One region of the Priestia sp. 40 genome, then DNA from elsewhere that is predicted to be linked to it. Evidence: a T-box and tRNA genes for the amino acid it is inferred to sense, from the RefSeq annotation. Region 1 holds a T-box; the other regions hold tRNA genes.
The links. A T-box is a leader RNA that pairs with one kind of tRNA and senses whether it is charged. The one in region 1 lies ahead of serS (serine--tRNA ligase), so its partner is inferred to be a tRNA-Ser.
Positions count from the first base shown of each region.

Region 2: it encodes a tRNA-Ser, which carries the amino acid that the T-box ahead of serS (serine--tRNA ligase) is inferred to sense. The anticodon was not compared.
Region 3: it encodes a tRNA-Ser, which carries the amino acid that the T-box ahead of serS (serine--tRNA ligase) is inferred to sense. The anticodon was not compared.
Region 4: it encodes a tRNA-Ser, which carries the amino acid that the T-box ahead of serS (serine--tRNA ligase) is inferred to sense. The anticodon was not compared.

Region 1 is NZ_JBMPZA010000005.1:1,954,205-1,959,174, reverse strand. It holds gene ACO1DI_RS11215 (glycoside hydrolase family 18 protein) at 1-310, shown strand, start outside; gene ACO1DI_RS11210 (deoxynucleoside kinase) at 454-1,089, shown strand; gene ACO1DI_RS11205 (deoxynucleoside kinase) at 1,089-1,769, shown strand; tRNA gene ACO1DI_RS11200 (tRNA-Ser) at 1,890-1,982, opposite strand; gene serS (serine--tRNA ligase) at 2,094-3,371, opposite strand; T-box leader at 3,424-3,636, opposite strand; gene pdxT (pyridoxal 5'-phosphate synthase glutaminase subunit PdxT) at 3,694-4,281, opposite strand; gene pdxS (pyridoxal 5'-phosphate synthase lyase subunit PdxS) at 4,303-4,970, opposite strand, start outside.
Region 2 is NZ_JBMPZA010000023.1:23,236-28,205, reverse strand. It holds gene ACO1DI_RS23480 (Tex family protein) at 1-1,436, shown strand, start outside; gene cmpA (cortex morphogenetic protein CmpA) at 1,494-1,610, opposite strand; gene ACO1DI_RS23470 (SprT family protein) at 1,720-2,169, shown strand; tRNA gene ACO1DI_RS23465 (tRNA-Asn) at 2,304-2,378, shown strand; tRNA gene ACO1DI_RS23460 (tRNA-Ser) at 2,382-2,472, shown strand; tRNA gene ACO1DI_RS23455 (tRNA-Glu) at 2,482-2,556, shown strand; tRNA gene ACO1DI_RS23450 (tRNA-Val) at 2,581-2,656, shown strand; tRNA gene ACO1DI_RS23445 (tRNA-Asp) at 2,685-2,760, shown strand; tRNA gene ACO1DI_RS23440 (tRNA-Gln) at 2,772-2,846, shown strand; tRNA gene ACO1DI_RS23435 (tRNA-Lys) at 2,851-2,923, shown strand; tRNA gene ACO1DI_RS23430 (tRNA-Leu) at 2,936-3,018, shown strand; tRNA gene ACO1DI_RS23425 (tRNA-Leu) at 3,041-3,126, shown strand; tRNA gene ACO1DI_RS23420 (tRNA-Arg) at 3,217-3,293, shown strand; tRNA gene ACO1DI_RS23415 (tRNA-Gly) at 3,298-3,371, shown strand; rRNA gene ACO1DI_RS23410 (16S ribosomal RNA) at 3,453-4,970, shown strand, end outside.
Region 3 is NZ_JBMPZA010000015.1:337,473-342,442, forward strand. It holds gene aceA (isocitrate lyase) at 1-737, opposite strand, end outside; gene ACO1DI_RS16530 (M48 family metallopeptidase) at 1,130-2,389, opposite strand; tRNA gene ACO1DI_RS16535 (tRNA-Glu) at 2,599-2,670, opposite strand; tRNA gene ACO1DI_RS16540 (tRNA-Asn) at 2,675-2,749, opposite strand; tRNA gene ACO1DI_RS16545 (tRNA-Ile) at 2,753-2,829, opposite strand; tRNA gene ACO1DI_RS16550 (tRNA-Gly) at 2,836-2,909, opposite strand; tRNA gene ACO1DI_RS16555 (tRNA-His) at 2,921-2,996, opposite strand; tRNA gene ACO1DI_RS16560 (tRNA-Phe) at 3,007-3,082, opposite strand; tRNA gene ACO1DI_RS16565 (tRNA-Asp) at 3,093-3,168, opposite strand; tRNA gene ACO1DI_RS16570 (tRNA-Met) at 3,173-3,249, opposite strand; tRNA gene ACO1DI_RS16575 (tRNA-Ser) at 3,264-3,356, opposite strand; tRNA gene ACO1DI_RS16580 (tRNA-Met) at 3,384-3,460, opposite strand; tRNA gene ACO1DI_RS16585 (tRNA-Ala) at 3,495-3,570, opposite strand; tRNA gene ACO1DI_RS16590 (tRNA-Pro) at 3,576-3,652, opposite strand; tRNA gene ACO1DI_RS16595 (tRNA-Arg) at 3,657-3,733, opposite strand; tRNA gene ACO1DI_RS16600 (tRNA-Gly) at 3,740-3,814, opposite strand; tRNA gene ACO1DI_RS16605 (tRNA-Lys) at 3,824-3,896, opposite strand; tRNA gene ACO1DI_RS16610 (tRNA-Gln) at 3,901-3,975, opposite strand; tRNA gene ACO1DI_RS16615 (tRNA-Tyr) at 3,983-4,066, opposite strand; tRNA gene ACO1DI_RS16620 (tRNA-Thr) at 4,075-4,150, opposite strand; tRNA gene ACO1DI_RS16625 (tRNA-Val) at 4,155-4,230, opposite strand; rRNA gene rrf (5S ribosomal RNA) at 4,342-4,457, opposite strand; rRNA gene ACO1DI_RS16635 (23S ribosomal RNA) at 4,521-4,970, opposite strand, start outside.
Region 4 is NZ_JBMPZA010000015.1:524,290-529,259, reverse strand. It holds rRNA gene ACO1DI_RS17615 (23S ribosomal RNA) at 1-2,425, shown strand, start outside; rRNA gene rrf (5S ribosomal RNA) at 2,536-2,651, shown strand; tRNA gene ACO1DI_RS17605 (tRNA-Asn) at 2,661-2,735, shown strand; tRNA gene ACO1DI_RS17600 (tRNA-Ser) at 2,739-2,830, shown strand; tRNA gene ACO1DI_RS17595 (tRNA-Glu) at 2,852-2,926, shown strand; tRNA gene ACO1DI_RS17590 (tRNA-Val) at 2,950-3,025, shown strand; tRNA gene ACO1DI_RS17585 (tRNA-Met) at 3,044-3,120, shown strand; tRNA gene ACO1DI_RS17580 (tRNA-Asp) at 3,124-3,199, shown strand; tRNA gene ACO1DI_RS17575 (tRNA-Phe) at 3,215-3,290, shown strand; tRNA gene ACO1DI_RS17570 (tRNA-Thr) at 3,316-3,391, shown strand; tRNA gene ACO1DI_RS17565 (tRNA-Tyr) at 3,402-3,485, shown strand; tRNA gene ACO1DI_RS17560 (tRNA-Trp) at 3,491-3,564, shown strand; tRNA gene ACO1DI_RS17555 (tRNA-His) at 3,595-3,670, shown strand; tRNA gene ACO1DI_RS17550 (tRNA-Gln) at 3,699-3,773, shown strand; tRNA gene ACO1DI_RS17545 (tRNA-Gly) at 3,779-3,853, shown strand; tRNA gene ACO1DI_RS17540 (tRNA-Cys) at 3,891-3,964, shown strand; tRNA gene ACO1DI_RS17535 (tRNA-Leu) at 3,979-4,067, shown strand; tRNA gene ACO1DI_RS17530 (tRNA-Leu) at 4,098-4,179, shown strand; tRNA gene ACO1DI_RS17525 (tRNA-Gly) at 4,252-4,325, shown strand; gene ACO1DI_RS17520 (B3/B4 domain-containing protein) at 4,441-4,970, opposite strand, start outside.

The sequences.
Region 1 (4,970 bases):
TTACAAACCAGGAGGAGAATATGCCAAAGCCATTAGTCCTCAACGAGCTATTGAGTTGGCAGCTCGCTATAAAGTAGCTATTCAATACGACAATAAAGCACAAGCTCCTTTCTTCCGGTATAAAGATGAACAGCAGCGCACCCACGAAGTATGGTTTGAAGACGCTAGGTCTATTCAGGCCAAGTTTGATTTAATCAAAGAATTAAAACTTAGAGGAATGGCTTACTGGAAACTAGGCTTAGATTTCCCGCAAAACTGGCTCTTGATTGAAGACAACTTCAAAATTACAAAAAGAGTGACACAGCCATAAATAGGGAAAGCTTACTGTTAACAGTAGGCTTTTTGTTATTCTTCTTACTGAAAGAAATTTCTTTTCCCCTTATTCTCCTTCTCTATGTTAAAATATTTTTTGTCTGTTTTTTTTGAACGAGTGGTCATGAAGGAGGCAAATGAATGCAAGGCACACCTTTTATTTCAGTAGAAGGACCCATCGGTGTCGGAAAAACCTCTCTAGCTAAAGAGATTGCACAAGCATTTCAATTCGAAATTTTAAAAGAAATCGTAGATGAAAATCCATTTCTCGGGAAATTTTATGAAAATATCAACGAGTGGAGTTTTCAAACCGAAATGTTTTTTCTATGTAATCGATATAAGCAGTTGGAGGATATTCAAAAAGGGTTCTTATCTTATAAAAAACCTGTTGTAGCAGATTATCATATTATGAAAAACATGATTTTTGCTGAGCAAACGTTAAAAGATGAACAGTATAAAAAATATGTACAAATCTTCCACATCTTAACGGCTGATATGCCAGCTCCGAACATTATTATTTATTTAAATGCCAGTTTGGATACCTTGTTAAAGCGTATTAAAATGCGCGGAAGAGAAATTGAACGAAACATCGATCCTCACTACCTTGCGAGGCTAAGTGATGATTATGAAAAAGCTATGACGGCGTTTGAACAAAATAACCCTGATGTAACCATTTTACGTTATGACGGTGATGAAATAGATTTTGTACAAAATAAACAACACTTAAATAGAATCTTATCAGAGGTTCAAGAGAGTATGTTAAAAAGGAGTATGTAATGGTAAACTTACGATCGAAATACAACATTCCTAATGATGCTGTGTTGACGATAGCGGGTACAGTTGGAGTTGGGAAATCTACAATGACTCAATCATTGGCTGATGCTCTCCAATTTCGCACATCGTTTGAAAAAGTAGATTCCAACCCTTACCTGGACAAATTTTATGGGGACTTTGAACGTTGGAGCTTCCACCTACAAGTATATTTTCTAGCGGAACGCTTTAAAGAACAAAAGAAAATTTTCGAGTATGGCGGCGGCTTCATCCAAGACAGATCCATTTACGAAGATACCGGTATCTTTGCTAAGATGCATTTTGAAAAAGGAACGATGTCTGAAGTAGACTATGAAACATATACAAGCTTGTTCGATGCAATGGTTATGACTCCATATTTCCCTCATCCGGATCTGCTCATTTATTTGGAAGGCAGCTTCGAAGATATTGTAGATCGCATTCAAGAAAGAGGGCGACCAATGGAACAACAAACGCCTCTTGATTATTGGAAAGAGATGCACGCCCGATACGAAGACTGGATTAATAACTTTACGGCTTGTCCTATTCTTCGTTTAGATATTAGAGAATACGACCTTATCAAGGATCTTGATTCAATTGAATCAATTGTTGAAAAAGTGGCTCGCTTTTTACAACATAATGAAAAGCTAAAACGTCGTCATCTATAAAAAAATGCCGCTTTATCTATTAAAGCGGCATTTTTAACAAATAAAAAACCGTTACTTATAAGTAACGGTTTTCCAATCTCCAATTTATCGCGCTATGTTAATTGCATTATAAGTCAAATATGGCGGAGGAAGAGGGATTCGAACCCCCGCGGGCTTTAACACCCCTGTCGGTTTTCAAGACCGATCCCTTCAGCCGGACTTGGGTATTCCTCCGTATCGACAAGTATTAATTTATCATATACAAATAATGAAGTCAACTCTTTTATTGATTTTTTTAAAAAAGACGTTCATTAAGAATTAATTCTTAATGAACATCTTCTACTTTTATTTAGAAATAAATTCTTTATTTCCCATATATGGACGCAGCACTTCTGGAATTTGAATTGATCCATCTTCCTGCTGGTAGTTTTCTAAAATTGCAGCTACCGTACGGCCAATTGCTAAGCCAGAACCATTTAATGTATGAACATGCTCTGGTTTTGCTTTTGTATCACGGCGGAAGCGAATATTAGCACGGCGAGCTTGGAAGCTTTCAAAGTTTGAACAAGAAGAAATTTCACGATACGTTTCATAACTTGGAATCCAAACTTCAATATCATACTTTTTGGCTGCTGTGAAACCTAAGTCAGCTGTACACATGCTTAGAACTCGGTAAGGTAAACCTAATAGTTGAAGAACCTTTTCAGCATGGCCCGTTAATTTTTCTAATTCATCATAAGAATCTTCTGGCTTAACAAAGCGAACAAGTTCTACTTTATTAAACTGATGCTGACGAATAAGACCACGTGTATCTCTTCCTGCAGAGCCTGCTTCTGAGCGGAAGCAAGCACTATAAGCTGTATAAGCAATTGGAAGCTGATCTCCGCTTAAAATTTCATCACGATGTAAATTTGTAACTGGTACTTCAGCTGTAGGAATTAAGAAATAATCTTCTTCTTTAATCTTGAATGCATCTTCTTCAAATTTAGGAAGCTGCCCTGTTCCTGTCATGCTTGTGCGATTCACCATATATGGAGGAAGGATTTCTTCATAACCATGCTCATCCATATGTAAATCCATCATAAAGTTAATAAGAGCACGTTCTAATCTTGCACCTAACCCTTTATAAAATACAAAGCGGCTTCCCGTTACTTTCGAAGCTCTTTCAAAATCTAAAATATTTAAATCTGTTCCTAAATCCCAATGCGGTTTTGGTTCAAAATCAAATTGTTTAATTTCTCCCCATTTGCGAACTTCTACGTTATCATCTTCAGTTTCACCTACAGGCGTACTTTCATGTGGAACGTTAGGAATTGAAAGCAGCAATAGTTCTAATTCTTCTTCAACGCTGCGAAGCTCTTCATCCAATTGCTTTACGCGATCTCCTACTTCACGCATTTCAACGATTAAATGATCAGCATCTTGTTTTTCACGCTTCAATTGTGCAATTTGCTGTGATACTTCATTTCGCTTGCTTTTTAACTCTTCTGTTTGAGCAATTAGCTCACGGCGTTTTGCATCTAACTCTTCAAAGCGACCTAAGTCCGTTAAGTCCTCACCACGAAACTTGAGCTTTTCTTTTACTTCATTAAAATTAGCACGTAAAAATTTTAAATCTAACATACTTAGTACCTCCTTTAGTATAAAAGGGCAAAATAAAAACTCTCATCCCCATGAAAGGGACGAGAGTTTACCCGCGTTGCCACCCTAATTGAAAGCTAAAATAAGCCTTCCTCTTAAACCAGATAACGGATGAACCGAAACTGCCTACTACTTTTTCGACAGCTTGCTCCAGGACGGATTCATAAGAATTGATTATCGATTCACACCAGCCATCGACTCTCTTGAAATCAAAAATCTTATTACTATTTCCTATCAACGCTTTATACCAATATCATTTTTATTAATCATAATGTACTACAAGTCTTTACAAGATGCAATTCATTTATACAGGTTTTTTTGAAGCTTCTTCAACCATTGCTACAAAATACTGCGCCATGCGAGCATCATCTGTCAATTCTGGATGAAACGAACATCCCAAGAATTGACCTTGTCTTGCCGCAACAATTCGGTCGTTATGCATGGCTAAGACTTCAACGTTTTCTCCTACTTCTACAATATGCGGAGCACGGATAAATACGCCTATAAAATCTTCACCGATATCTTTAATATTTAAGGCAGCTTCAAAGCTATCCCGTTGACGCCCAAACGAGTTGCGAGCTACCGTAATATCCATAACACCTAAATGGGGCTCTTCACGGTCAACGACTTGTCCTGCGAGTAAAATTAAACCCGCACACGTACCAAATACCGGTTTACCTGCTTGTGCAAACTGGCGAAGAGGTTCCATAAAGTCATATTTGTCGATCAGACAACGCATTGCTGTGCTTTCGCCGCCCGGTAGGATTAAACCATCTATTTCGTTTAACTGTTCAACTTTTTTTATGATAATGGCTTCAGCGCCTGCTGCTTCTAATGCTTGTGCATGCTCGCGAAAGGCACCTTGTAATCCTAACACGCCTACTTTTACCATTTTGTCAAAACTCCCTTTAAATTACCATCCACGCTCTTGCATGCGGTTTTCTGGTAATAATGATGAAATTTCAATCCCTTTCATTGCACTTCCTAACCCTTTTGATAAGTTTGCAATAAGCTCATAGTCTTGATAATGTGTTGTTGCTTCCACGATTGCACGTGCAAACTTTTCAGGGTTGTCTGATTTGAAGATTCCTGATCCAACGAACACGCCGTCTGCTCCAAGCTGCATCATTAACGCTGCATCTGCTGGTGTTGCTACACCGCCTGCGGCAAAGTTTACAACCGGTAAACGGCCTTCACGCTTAATTTGCAGTAATAGCTCATAAGGCGCACCTAATAGCTTAGCTTCTGTCATTAACTCATCTTCGTCCATGCCTACAACTTTACGTACTTGAGCATTTACTTGGCGCATATGACGCACTGCTTCCACAATATTTCCTGTCCCTGGTTCGCCTTTTGTACGAAGCATTGCAGCCCCTTCAGCAATACGACGAGAAGCTTCCCCAAGATCACGACAACCACACACAAATGGAACCGTAAATGTATTTTTATTTAAATGAAACTCCTCATCAGCTGGAGTCAACACTTCACTTTCATCGATGTAGTCTACACCCATCGCTTCTAGCACGCGTGCTTCAACAATATGGCCAATACGAGCTTTTGCCATAACTGGAATGGACACAG
Region 2 (4,970 bases), on a different contig from region 1:
CTACAGATCGTATTCTTTCGTATTTACATAAACAAGTAATCAAAAAAAGGGATTCTTCAGCCGAAAGTTATATCATCTCAGCTATAGAAGATGCTTATAAACGCTTAATAGAACCATCTATTGAACGCGAAATCCGTAAAGAGCTATCAGAAAAAGCGGAAGAAAGAGCCATTCACATCTTTTCTGAAAACTTACGAAAACTTCTTCTCCAACCTCCATTGAAAGGGAAAGTAGTATTAGGGGTAGATCCAGCTTTTCGAACAGGCTGCAAATTAGCTGTAGTAGATGAAACGGGCAAGGTATTAAAAATTGATGTTATTTATCCACATCCTCCTGTGAGAAAAGCAGCGGAAGCGCAAAATAAATTAAAGAGAATGTTCGCTGAATACCCTATTGAAGTAGTAGCAATTGGAAACGGAACGGCATCTCGCGAAACGGAGCAATTTGTAGCGGATGTTCTTAAAGAAATTGAAAACCCAGTTTATTATTTGATTGTGAATGAAGCGGGAGCAAGCGTATATTCGGCTTCTGATGTTGCTAGAGAGGAATTTCCTGATTTTCAAGTAGAAGAGCGAAGCGCTGTATCGATTGCCAGAAGGCTGCAAGATCCGCTGGCTGAACTTGTGAAAATTGATCCTAAGTCGGTAGGGGTAGGGCAGTATCAGCATGATGTGTCTCAAAAGCAATTAAATGATTCACTGACTTTTATTGTAGAGACAGTAGTAAACCAAGTAGGAGTAAATGCAAACACGGCTTCTGCTTCGCTTCTACAATACGTTGCTGGTCTAAATAAGACAGTTGCTCAAAACATTGTAAAATATCGGGATGAAAACGGAAAATTCTCTAACCGAAAACAGTTGAAGAAAATTCCGCGTCTAGGTGCTAAAACCTATGAGCAGTGTATTGGGTTTTTACGTATTATAGAAGGTGAAGAACCTTTAGACAGAACGGGTATCCATCCTGAAACATATGGAGACGTTAAAAAGCTTTTAAAGAAAGCGGAAGTGAAAGAGACTGAGCTTGGAACGGAGAAAGTAAAAGAAGCATTAAAACATATTTCTTTACCCGAAATATCAGAAGAACTAAGTATAGGAGAGCTTACTTTAAAAGACATTATAGAAGCGCTCGTAAGACCGGAAAGAGATCCTCGTGATGAACTGCCAAAACCTTTGCTACGTCAGGATATTTTGAAGCTAGAGGATCTAGCAAAAGGTATTCAGCTTGAAGGTACAGTGCGAAACGTCGTAGACTTCGGAGCGTTCATCGATATAGGAGTTAAGCAAGACGGTCTAGTCCATATTTCTAAATTAACGAATCGGTACGTTAAGCACCCCCTCGATGTCGTTTCAGTAGGAGATTTGGTGAATGTGTGGGTAGAAGACGTAGACATGAAAAAAGGAAGAGTTGCACTGACGATGATTCCGCCCCATCAATAATAAAATTGCCTTTTCAGATTTTCTGAAAAGGCAATTTTATTTGTAAAAAGAAGTGATTTAAGAAGCGGAATTATTTTTTTGATAAAAAAACCAACATTGATTGAGCAATTTTATTTGTGCGCGGTCTTTCTCAGAATAAGCGCGCCTCATTTGTTTTTGTAGCCACATTGGCATAAGGGCAATCACTCCTTTTCATTTATGATAAGGTGAATAGTGAGTATGTAATGAAGTGTATGCCCAAAGAGCTAGTCAGGTGATTTCATACAGTAGAGGAGTATATAAGATGAATGATAAAGATTTACAAATACTTGTAGAAGAAATTTCATTGAAGCTGTTTCACAAACCATTTCGTCATGAAGCCACTTTTAATTCTCGTTTACGTACGACAGGTGGAAGGTATTTATTAAGTACATCTAATATAGAAGTAAACTACAAATACTTTGAACAATATGGCAGGCAAGAAATAGTAGCAATCATTAAACATGAGCTCTGTCATTATCATTTGCATATTGAGGGGAAAGGGTATAAGCATGGAGATCAAGACTTTAAAAGGCTAATGAAAGAAGTAGGCGCCCCTCGATTTTGTCAGGCATTGAAAAAAGAAAGTGATGGAAAGAAAAAAGAGCACATATATGTATGTATGCAGTGTGATCAAAAATATGTTCGAAAAAGAAAAGTGAACACGGTTAAATATGTTTGTGGAAAGTGTAAAGGTAAATTAAAAAAAATGTAGAAGATGCTTGACTAAAATAGATTGATTATGATAAATTAATAAAGCCGTCTCAAATAAACGGCAAAGAAATTACAAAAACTTATTGACATTACATATAATGTCGATTACAATGTAAGAAGTCTGATAAATATTATTCCACAGTAGCTCAGTGGTAGAGCTATCGGCTGTTAACCGATCGGTCGTAGGTTCGAGTCCTACCTGTGGAGCCATATGGAGAAGTACTCAAGTGGCTGAAGAGGCGCCCCTGCTAAGGGTGTAGGTCGTGTAAGCGGCGCGAGGGTTCAAATCCCTCCTTCTCCGCCATTTTATAATGGCCCGTTGGTCAAGCGGTTAAGACACCGCCCTTTCACGGCGGTAACACGGGTTCGAATCCCGTACGGGTCACCATTGATTTTCATTTACATATTCTGTGGAGGATTAGCTCAGCTGGGAGAGCACCTGCCTTACAAGCAGGGGGTCGGCGGTTCGATCCCGTCATCCTCCACCATTTGACTGTTTTATACATAATTTTGGATGGTCCCGTGGTGTAGCGGTTAACATGCCTGCCTGTCACGCAGGAGATCGCGGGTTCGATTCCCGTCGGGACCGCCATTTTAAATTATTGGGCTATCGCCAAGCGGTAAGGCAACGGATTTTGATTCCGTCATGCGTTGGTTCGAATCCAGCTAGCCCAGCCATAAAGAGCCATTAGCTCAGTTGGTAGAGCATCTGACTTTTAATCAGAGGGTCGAAGGTTCGAGTCCTTCATGGCTCATTTTCATTTCTTGCGGGTGTGGCGGAATTGGCAGACGCGCTAGACTTAGGATCTAGTGTCTTTACGACGTGGGGGTTCAAGTCCCTTCACCCGCATCTTATTCATTTTATGTATTTAGCGGTCGTGGCGGAATGGCAGACGCGCTAGGTTGAGGGCCTAGTGGGGGCGACCCCGTGGAGGTTCAAGTCCTCTCGGCCGCACCAAAAAAACTTTTTAAAAAAGTGTTGACATAAGAAACCAGAAATGATATTATAATAAAGTCGCCAAAACAACGGCGGTAAACATCATAAGAAGCGCCCGTAGCTCAATTGGATAGAGCGTTTGACTACGGATCAAAAGGTTAGGGGTTCGACTCCTCTCGGGCGCGCCATATTGCGGGTGTAGTTTAGTGGTAAAACCTCAGCCTTCCAAGCTGATGTCGTGAGTTCGATTCTCATCACCCGCTCCAAATATATTGAACTTTGAAAACTGAACAAAGCGACAAACGTCAACGTTAATTTTTATTTTTTAAATGAGCAAGTCAAACATTTCTTCGGAGAGTTTGATCCTGGCTCAGGATGAACGCTGGCGGCGTGCCTAATACATGCAAGTCGAGCGAACTGATTAGAAGCTTGCTTCTATGACGTTAGCGGCGGACGGGTGAGTAACACGTGGGCAACCTGCCTGTAAGACTGGGATAACTTCGGGAAACCGAAGCTAATACCGGATAGGATCTTCTCCTTCATGGGAGATGATTGAAAGATGGTTTCGGCTATCACTTACAGATGGGCCCGCGGTGCATTAGCTAGTTGGTGAGGTAACGGCTCACCAAGGCAACGATGCATAGCCGACCTGAGAGGGTGATCGGCCACACTGGGACTGAGACACGGCCCAGACTCCTACGGGAGGCAGCAGTAGGGAATCTTCCGCAATGGACGAAAGTCTGACGGAGCAACGCCGCGTGAGTGATGAAGGCTTTCGGGTCGTAAAACTCTGTTGTTAGGGAAGAACAAGTACGAGAGTAACTGCTCGTACCTTGACGGTACCTAACCAGAAAGCCACGGCTAACTACGTGCCAGCAGCCGCGGTAATACGTAGGTGGCAAGCGTTATCCGGAATTATTGGGCGTAAAGCGCGCGCAGGCGGTTTCTTAAGTCTGATGTGAAAGCCCACGGCTCAACCGTGGAGGGTCATTGGAAACTGGGGAACTTGAGTGCAGAAGAGAAAAGCGGAATTCCACGTGTAGCGGTGAAATGCGTAGAGATGTGGAGGAACACCAGTGGCGAAGGCGGCTTTTTGGTCTGTAACTGACGCTGAGGCGCGAAAGCGTGGGGAGCAAACAGGATTAGATACCCTGGTAGTCCACGCCGTAAACGATGAGTGCTAAGTGTTAGAGGGTTTCCGCCCTTTAGTGCTGCAGCTAACGCATTAAGCACTCCGCCTGGGGAGTACGGTCGCAAGACTGAAACTCAAAGGAATTGACGGGGGCCCGCACAAGCGGTGGAGCATGTGGTTTAATTCGAAGCAACGCGAAGAACCTTACCAGGTCTTGACATCCTCTGACAACTCTAGAGATAGAGCGTTCCCCTTCGGGGGACAGAGTGACAGGTGGTGCATGGTTGTCGTCAGCTCGTGTCGTGAGATGTTGGGTTAAGTCCCGCAACGAGCGCAACCCTTGATCTTAGTTGCCAGCATTTAGTTGGGCACTCTAAGGTGACTGCCGGTGACAAACCGGAGGAAGGTGGGGATGACGTCAAATCATCATGCCCCTTATGACCTGGGCTACACACGTGCTACAATGGATGGTACAAAGGGCTGCAAGACCGCGAGGTCAAGCCAATCCCATAAAACCATTCTCAGTTCGGATTGTAGGCTGCAACTCGCCTACATGAAGCTGGAATCGCTAGTAATCGCGGATCAGCATGCCGCGGTGAATACGTTCCCGGGCCTTGTACACACCGCCCGTCACACCACGAGAGTTTGTAACACCCGAAGTCGGTGGAGTAACCGTAAGGAGCTAGCCGCCTAAGGTGGGACAGATGATTGGGGTGAAGTCGTAACAAGGTAG
Region 3 (4,970 bases), on a different contig from region 1:
CCTGTAATAAACTGGCGATCTACAGGATCAACATCACTTGTAATTAAATCAGCGGCATCAGCATCGGTACGAGCAATCAGAAGTGTTGGAACACCCATTACATCAGCAGCTAAACGAGCAGCAATCAAATTTTTCACAGCGGTCTGAGTTGGCAGCAATACCTTGCCGCCAAGGTGGCCACACTTTTTCTCAGAGGATAATTGATCTTCAAAGTGTACGGCAGATGCTCCCGACTCAATCATTCCTTTCATTAGTTCAAATACGTTTAACTGTCCTCCAAACCCTGCTTCTGCATCTGCTACAATTGGAGCAAAGTAATCGATATCCCCTTCTCCTTCTAAATGCTGAATTTGATCGGCACGCTGCAGCGCTTGATTGATTCGTTTCACAACATGCGGCACGCTGTTTGCCGGGTATAAACTTTGATCAGGATACATGTTTCCTGAAAGATTTGCATCTGCAGCTACTTGCCATCCGCTTAAGTAAATTGCTTTTAACCCCGCTTTTACCTGTTGTACTGCTTGATTTCCTGTTAAAGCTCCTAATGCATGAACGTATGGCTCTGTTTTTAATAAGTTCCAGAACTTTTCGGCTCCTCTTCTAGCAAGCGTATGTTCAATATCAATGGACCCTCTTAGCCCAATGACTTTTTCTGCAGAATATGGACGTTCAATTCCTTTCCAACGCTCATCGCTTTTCCAGTTCTCTTCAAGGTTTTTTACACGAATGTCTTTCATTCTTTATACCCCCTAATGAATTTAAAATTCTATATTCATAAAAATATAAAACGCAGCAGTTAGAATATGTCTGTTTCATGATGAAGTAAATTAGCAGTTTGCCATAGTGTTAGCGAGAACGTAGATGAAATAAGTAAGTAGTTGAAGGACATGTAGTAAGACTTAGCTGAGGTGAATATACGCTGAGAATTTAGACTGCTATCTTTTCAATCACAAATAACTATTCCTCCCTATTGTTATAAAACAGTTTTTATTTTACATACGTTATTATATAACAGTACTTTCGAAAATGAAACCTCCTTTTAGAATTTTTTTCCTACTCGCAAGGAGGCTTTTCTATTAATACCTACGTATAAAAGGCTTCATATATCCTTTACTTTTTCTTATATCACTTATTCATTTCTTTCATACTTCTCAACAAATGAAATTCTTTCCAGTATTGTTGGGTGACCATATCGGAAAATCTTCACTAAATACGGCGGATTTACCTGAGACAGTCCTGATTTCGTTAAGTCCTGAAACGTTTTAATAGCAGCTTGCTTATCTCCTGTTAGGTCCATGGCGTACGTGTCAGATTGAAGTTCATGATGACGCGACTGCATATTTGTTAACGGACTCACAGCAAATGTAAGAACAGAAAAAATAAGTAGAATAAGCGGTAAAGAATTTAAATCACTAAGAGAAGTAATTTTTAATGCTTTTCCCCATCTCTTAATCACAAAGCGAGCTAAGTGCTTCGTTAGCCATAAACCTACGATCGATAAAACTAATGCTGAAGCAATCCCCACATAAATATGTTTCTTTACATAATGACCCATTTCATGCGCCATGATAAACAAAATTTCACGTTCTGTTAATTTATTAAGAGTAGTATCCCATAACACAATTCTTGAATTAGAACCTATTCCCGTCACATATGCATTGAGAGAGTTCGTTTTTTCAGACATGTTTACTTCATATACATGCTTAGCAGGTATATGAGCTTCGTCTGCTAAATGTAAAATTTTCGTCTCTAGCTCTTTATTCTTTAATGGATAAAAATCGTTATATAACGGATCGATAACCACTGGTTGAATAAACGTCAAAAATAGCGTAAATGGAATAGATACTAGCCATGCATACAGCCACCATCTTTTTGAAAACTTACGAATGAATGCATATAACACAGCAATCACTAAAAACATGGTGGCATAGTTTACCCAAAAATCTGTAAAGAGATCCTTCATCCATCCTTGGAAAGGTTGCGTCGTAATATGGTAAGCCTTTGAAAGCTTAAAGCTAATCCAGTCCATAGGAAAAGAATAGATCAGCAGCAGAACGGATAACCAAAATACATAAATAGCAGTTTGGAGAAGACTGAAACGGCTGATGTCTTTAGACCACTTATTAACTTTCTTAGATACACCTAACACTAAAATTAAAATAAACCCTAGCCACTCATATGGAATTCGGATAAAAAAGAGTGCATCTCTAATTTTTGAATATTTTTCGGTCAACATAAGTTCTCGTGCATTCATAAACGTAGCCGGGTCTACGCTGGTGCCCTTTAATGATTGTGGAATAGAGGTATCGCTTATATAGAATAAATACACCCAAATACACGCTCCATACACAAGAAAAACTCCGATGGACCACCAAACAATTTTTTTCACGCATTCCCCTCCTTTTGTACAAACAGTATGCCGTTATTACTATTGTAGGTTTTTTTTCGAAATTTAGAACAAGCTTTTATAGATGTGCTATAAGAAATGCAATTCGGAGAGAGGCAATCATAGAAAAACGAAAAATAGAGTTTAGACAAAAGAATAAACTCTGTTTACAAACAAAAAAAGCAGTTTGCATATGCAAACTGCTTTTAAGATGACCCGTACGGGATTCGAACCCGTGTTACCGCCGTGAAAGGGCGGTGTCTTAACCGCTTGACCAACGGGCCAGTATGGCTCCACAGGTAGGACTCGAACCTACGACCGATCGGTTAACAGCCGATAGCTCTACCACTGAGCTACTGTGGAATATGGTGGGCCTAAGTGGACTCGAACCACCGACCTCACGCTTATCAGGCGTGCGCTCTAACCAGCTGAGCTATAGGCCCATTATTTGGAGCGGGTGATGAGAATCGAACTCACGACATCAGCTTGGAAGGCTGAGGTTTTACCACTAAACTACACCCGCGTTACTTAAGATGGGGCGACTGATGGGAATCGAACCCACGAATGCCGGAACCACAATCCGGTGCGTTAACCACTTCGCCACAATCGCCATCTTAAAATGGTGGCTCGGGACGGAATCGAACCGCCGACACAAGGATTTTCAGTCCTTTGCTCTACCAACTGAGCTACCGAGCCTTTATGTAAATGGCGGTCCCGACGGGAATCGAACCCGCGATCTCCTGCGTGACAGGCAGGCATGTTAACCGCTACACCACGGGACCACTTTGGTTGCGGGGACAGGATTTGAACCTGCGACCTTCGGGTTATGAGCCCGACGAGCTACCGAACTGCTCCACCCCGCGATGATATAAATAGATGGCGGAGGAAGAGGGATTCGAACCCCCGCGGGCTTTAACACCCCTGTCGGTTTTCAAGACCGATCCCTTCAGCCGGACTTGGGTATTCCTCCGTATATTTATAACAAATGTAACTTATATGGTAGCGGCGGAGGGAGTCGAACCCACGACCTCACGGGTATGAACCGTACGCTCTAGCCAGCTGAGCTACACCGCCATATTATTCGTTACAATTATTTATTTAATTTAATTGGTGGAGCCTAGCGGGATCGAACCGCTGACCTCCTGCGTGCAAGGCAGGCGCTCTCCCAGCTGAGCTAAGGCCCCATAAATGGTCGGGAAGACAGGATTCGAACCTGCGACCCCTTGGTCCCAAACCAAGTGCTCTACCAAGCTGAGCTACTTCCCGTTTATGGCGCGCCCGAGAGGAGTCGAACCCCTAACCTTTTGATCCGTAGTCAAACGCTCTATCCAATTGAGCTACGGGCGCTTTATATGGAGCGGAAGACGAGGTTCGAACTCGCGACCCCCACCTTGGCAAGGTGGTGTTCTACCACTGAACTACTTCCGCTTATTAAAATGAGCCATGAAGGACTCGAACCTTCGACCCTCTGATTAAAAGTCAGATGCTCTACCAACTGAGCTAATGGCTCTCTATGGCTGGGCTAGCTGGATTCGAACCAACGCATGACGGAATCAAAATCCGTTGCCTTACCGCTTGGCGATAGCCCAATAAAGATGGTGGAGGGGGGCAGATTCGAACTGCCGAACCCGAAGGAGCGGATTTACAGTCCGCCGCGTTTAGCCACTTCGCTACCCCTCCGATATAAATGGTGCCGGCAAGAGGACTTGAACCCCCAACCTACTGATTACAAGTCAGTTGCTCTACCAGTTGAGCTACACCGGCACGGTGGTGGAGGATGACGGGATCGAACCGCCGACCCCCTGCTTGTAAGGCAGGTGCTCTCCCAGCTGAGCTAATCCTCCAAATATCATACACAACATTCAGTGTGTATTGTATATAAGTTTTTTACAAATGAGCCAAATAAAAAACCCCTAGACTCTTTTACAAGAGCATAAAAAGGGGTCTTATTCATTGCCTGGCAACGTCCTACTCTCACAGGGACAAAGTCCCAACTACCATTGGCGCTAAAGAGCTTAACTTCCGTGTTCGGTATGGGAACGGGTGTGACCTCTTCGCTATCGCCACCAGACAAGAGATTATTCTCTCAAAACTAGATAACAGTTCGCTGAGTAAAGCTTACGCTTTTAAAAGTTTGGTTAAGTCCTCGATCGATTAGTATCAGTCAGCTACACATGTCGCCACGCTTCCACCTCTGACCTATCAACCTGATCATCTTTCAGGGATCTTACTAGCTTGCGCTATGGGAAATCTCATCTTGAGGGGGGCTTCATGCTTAGATGCTTTCAGCACTTATCCCGTCCACACATAGCTACCCAGCGATGCCTTTGGCAAGACAACTGGTACACCAGCGGTGTGTCCATCCCGGTCCTCTCGTACTAAGGACAGCTCCTCTCAAATTTCCTACGCCCACGACGGATAGGGACCGAACTGTCTCACGACGTTCTGAACCCAGCTCGCGTACCGCTTTAATGGGCGAACAGCCCAACCCTTGGGACCGACTACAGCCCCAGGATGCGATGAGCCGACATCGAGGTGCCAAACCTCCCCGTCGATGTGGACTCTTGGGGGAGATAAGCCTGTT
Region 4 (4,970 bases), on a different contig from region 1:
AGGGAAAGGTGAAAAGCACCCCGGAAGGGGAGTGAAAGAGATCCTGAAACCGTGTGCCTACAAGTAGTCAGAGCCCGTTAACGGGTGATGGCGTGCCTTTTGTAGAATGAACCGGCGAGTTACGATCCCATGCAAGGTTAAGCTGATAAGGCGGAGCCGTAGCGAAAGCGAGTCTGAATAGGGCGTTTAGTATGTGGTTGTAGACCCGAAACCAGGTGATCTACCCATGTCCAGGGTGAAGTTCAGGTAACACTGAATGGAGGCCCGAACCCACGCACGTTGAAAAGTGCGGGGATGAGGTGTGGGTAGCGGAGAAATTCCAATCGAACCTGGAGATAGCTGGTTCTCTCCGAAATAGCTTTAGGGCTAGCCTCATGTTGTGAGAGTCTTGGAGGTAGAGCACTGATTGGACTAGGGGCCCCCAACGGGTTACCGAATTCAGTCAAACTCCGAATGCCAAAGACTTATCCATGGGAGTCAGACTGCGAGTGATAAGATCCGTAGTCAAAAGGGAAACAGCCCAGACCACCAGCTAAGGTCCCCAAGTATACGTTAAGTGGAAAAGGATGTGGAGTTGCTTAGACAACCAGGATGTTGGCTTAGAAGCAGCCACCATTTAAAGAGTGCGTAATAGCTCACTGGTCGAGTGACTCTGCGCCGAAAATGTACCGGGGCTAAACGTATCACCGAAGCTGTGGATTGACATCTTTGATGTCAGTGGTAGGAGAGCGTTCTAAGTGCAGCGAAGTCAGACCGTAAGGACTGGTGGAGCGCTTAGAAGTGAGAATGCCGGTATGAGTAGCGAAAGACAAGTGAGAATCTTGTCCACCGAATGCCTAAGGTTTCCTGAGGAAGGCTCGTCCGCTCAGGGTTAGTCGGGACCTAAGCCGAGGCTGAAAAGCGTAGGCGATGGCCAACAGGTTGATATTCCTGTACCACCTCCCCGCCGTTTGAGTAATGGGGGGACGCAGTAGGATAGGGTAAGCGCGCTGCTGGATATGCGCGTTCAAGCAGTTAGGCTGATGAGTAGGCAAATCCGCTCATCATTAAGGCTGAGCTGTGATGACGAGGGAATTATAGTACCGAAGTTCCTGATTCCACACTGCCAAGAAAAGCCTCTAGCGAGGCGGGAGGTGCCCGTACCGCAAACCGACACAGGTAGGCGAGGAGAGAATCCTAAGGTGATCGAGAGAACTCTCGTTAAGGAACTCGGCAAAATGACCCCGTAACTTCGGGAGAAGGGGTGCTCTGGTAGGGTTTATAGCCCGAGAGAGCCGCAGTGAATAGGCCCAGGCGACTGTTTAGCAAAAACACAGGTCTCTGCGAAGCCGCAAGGCGAAGTATAGGGGCTGACGCCTGCCCGGTGCTGGAAGGTTAAGAGGAGGGGTTATCCTTTGGGAGAAGCTCTGAATTGAAGCCCCAGTAAACGGCGGCCGTAACTATAACGGTCCTAAGGTAGCGAAATTCCTTGTCGGGTAAGTTCCGACCCGCACGAAAGGCGTAACGATCTGGGCACTGTCTCAACGAGAGACTCGGTGAAATTATAGTACCTGTGAAGATGCAGGTTACCCGCGACAGGACGGAAAGACCCCGTGGAGCTTTACTGTAGCCTGATATTGAATTTTGGTACAGCTTGTACAGGATAGGTAGGAGCCTGAGAAACCGGAGCGCTAGCTTCGGTGGAGGCGTCGGTGGGATACTACCCTGGCTGTATTGAAATTCTAACCCGCGGCCCTGATCGGGCCGGGAGACAGTGTCAGGTGGGCAGTTTGACTGGGGCGGTCGCCTCCTAAAATGTAACGGAGGCGCCCAAAGGTTCCCTCAGAATGGTTGGAAATCATTCGTAGAGTGTAAAGGCACAAGGGAGCTTGACTGCGAGACCTACAAGTCGAGCAGGGACGAAAGTCGGGCTTAGTGATCCGGTGGTTCCGCATGGAAGGGCCATCGCTCAACGGATAAAAGCTACCCCGGGGATAACAGGCTTATCTCCCCCAAGAGTCCACATCGACGGGGAGGTTTGGCACCTCGATGTCGGCTCATCGCATCCTGGGGCTGTAGTCGGTCCCAAGGGTTGGGCTGTTCGCCCATTAAAGCGGTACGCGAGCTGGGTTCAGAACGTCGTGAGACAGTTCGGTCCCTATCCGTCGTGGGCGTAGGAAATTTGAGAGGAGCTGTCCTTAGTACGAGAGGACCGGGATGGACACACCGCTGGTGTACCAGTTGTCTTGCCAAAGGCATCGCTGGGTAGCTATGTGTGGACGGGATAAGTGCTGAAAGCATCTAAGCATGAAGCCCCCCTCAAGATGAGATTTCCCATAGCGCAAGCTAGTAAGATCCCTGAAAGATGATCAGGTTGATAGGTCAGAGGTGGAAGCGTGGCGACATGTGTAGCTGACTGATACTAATCGATCGAGGACTTAACCAAACTTTTAAAAGCGTAAGCTTTACTCAGCAAACTGTTACCTAGTTTTGAGAGAACAAAACTTTTCAAAAAAAGTCTTGCTTTCTTTATTAAATCATGTATAATATAATATGTCTGGTGGCGATAGCGAAGAGGTCACACCCGTTCCCATACCGAACACGGAAGTTAAGCTCTTTAGCGCCAATGGTAGTTGGGACTTTGTCCTTGTGAGAGTAGGACGTTGCCAGGCTGTTATTATTCCACAGTAGCTCAGTGGTAGAGCTATCGGCTGTTAACCGATCGGTCGTAGGTTCGAGTCCTACCTGTGGAGCCATTTGGAGAGCTGTCCGAGTGGCCGAAGGAGCACGATTGGAAATCGTGTAGGCGGTTAACGCTGTCTCAAGGGTTCAAATCCCTTGCTCTCCGCCATTTTCATTTAATTAGCACAGTGGCCCGTTGGTCAAGCGGTTAAGACACCGCCCTTTCACGGCGGTAACACGGGTTCGAATCCCGTACGGGTCACCATTTATTTTCATCTACATAATAGTGGAGGATTAGCTCAGCTGGGAGAGCACCTGCCTTACAAGCAGGGGGTCGGCGGTTCGATCCCGTCATCCTCCACCATATATTATCTATTATCATCGCGGGGTGGAGCAGTTCGGTAGCTCGTCGGGCTCATAACCCGAAGGTCGCAGGTTCAAATCCTGTCCCCGCAACCAAGTGGTCCCGTGGTGTAGCGGTTAACATGCCTGCCTGTCACGCAGGAGATCGCGGGTTCGATTCCCGTCGGGACCGCCATTTTAAATTTAATAAGGCTCGGTAGCTCAGTTGGTAGAGCAAAGGACTGAAAATCCTTGTGTCGGCGGTTCGATTCCGTCCCGAGCCACCATTTTAAAAACATTTGTTTTTAAAATGCCGGTGTAGCTCAACTGGTAGAGCAACTGACTTGTAATCAGTAGGTTGGGGGTTCAAGTCCTCTTGCCGGCACCACAGTTATTGTGGAGGGGTAGCGAAGTGGCTAAACGCGGCGGACTGTAAATCCGCTCCTTCGGGTTCGGCAGTTCGAATCTGCCCCCCTCCACCATTTACAGGGGCATAGTTTAAAGGTAGAACTACGGTCTCCAAAACCGTCAGTGTGGGTTCGATTCCTACTGCCCCTGCCAATTATAAAAATAACATTGCATATATACGTGGCGATTGTGGCGAAGTGGTTAACGCACCGGATTGTGGTTCCGGCATTCGTGGGTTCGATTCCCATCAGTCGCCCCATTTATAAACGATATGCATATTCCAATATTGGGCTATCGCCAAGCGGTAAGGCAACGGATTTTGATTCCGTCATGCGTTGGTTCGAATCCAGCTAGCCCAGCCATATTTGCGGAAGTAGTTCAGTGGTAGAACACCACCTTGCCAAGGTGGGGGTCGCGAGTTCGAACCTCGTCTTCCGCTCCAATTTAATTTTAATAAAGTTACTTAGTCTTGAGTAAATGGCGGCATAGCCAAGTGGTAAGGCAGAGGTCTGCAAAACCTTTATCACCGGTTCAAATCCGGTTGCCGCCTCCATTTATTTACAAGCTGCCGGGGTGGTGGAATTGGCAGACACACAGGACTTAAAATCCTGCGGTAGGTGACTACCGTGCCGGTTCAAGTCCGGCCCTCGGCACCATTTATTATTTTAACTTGCCTTTTTTATTTTGCCGATGTGGCGGAATTGGCAGACGCGCACGACTCAAAATCGTGTTCCTTCGGGAGTGTCGGTTCGACCCCGACCATCGGTACTTTAGCTTTACTTGACAGGATGATTCCTGTTTTTATTTTTACTTATCGGTCGACAAATTTTGATAATATTTGCGGGTGTAGTTTAGTGGTAAAACCTCAGCCTTCCAAGCTGATGTCGTGAGTTCGATTCTCATCACCCGCTCCATACATATTGTTATCACAACGCAGTGTCTCGCTTTCAAAGCTGAGATGTTGCGTTTTTTATTTTTAGCGCAAATATAGCGTCTATCTTGAAAAGATAGACGCTATATTTGCGTACATTAGTTAATGACTTGATAGGTTGCTTCGCCGCCGTGAATTTGAATGAACATGTCACTTAGGGATTTAGTTAGTTTATAAGCCTGTTCTTCTGAAAGTGAAGGCTTTAAATAAATGAACTGTACAGCTTGTGTTGTCTTTTCAGTTACGTACGCTCGGTTAGAATCGACATAAGGGCTTCCGAAAGCTCCTAAGGCATCTTTTGAAATGATTTTATTTTCTAAAGAAATGTTACGTTCATTTAGAGCTTCATAAGACTCTTCTTTTTTACCGATAGTAAATTCGATGGGGCCCTCTAAATTAGAGGAATCATAAATTCCAATTGGTACTTCATATTGCAATGAAAAAAAGTTATTAATGTCCACAGCGGAATTGATAGAAGGCAAATACGTTTGTTTTCCTATTCGCCGAATTAAAGCCTCTATTGAAGGACGGTATTTACTTGGATCAGTTCCAAATGTTTTGAAAAGCTTTCTCCACTCGCTAACACCTTCAAATTCTGCTGCTTTTTTTGACTCAAGGTCGAAATAAA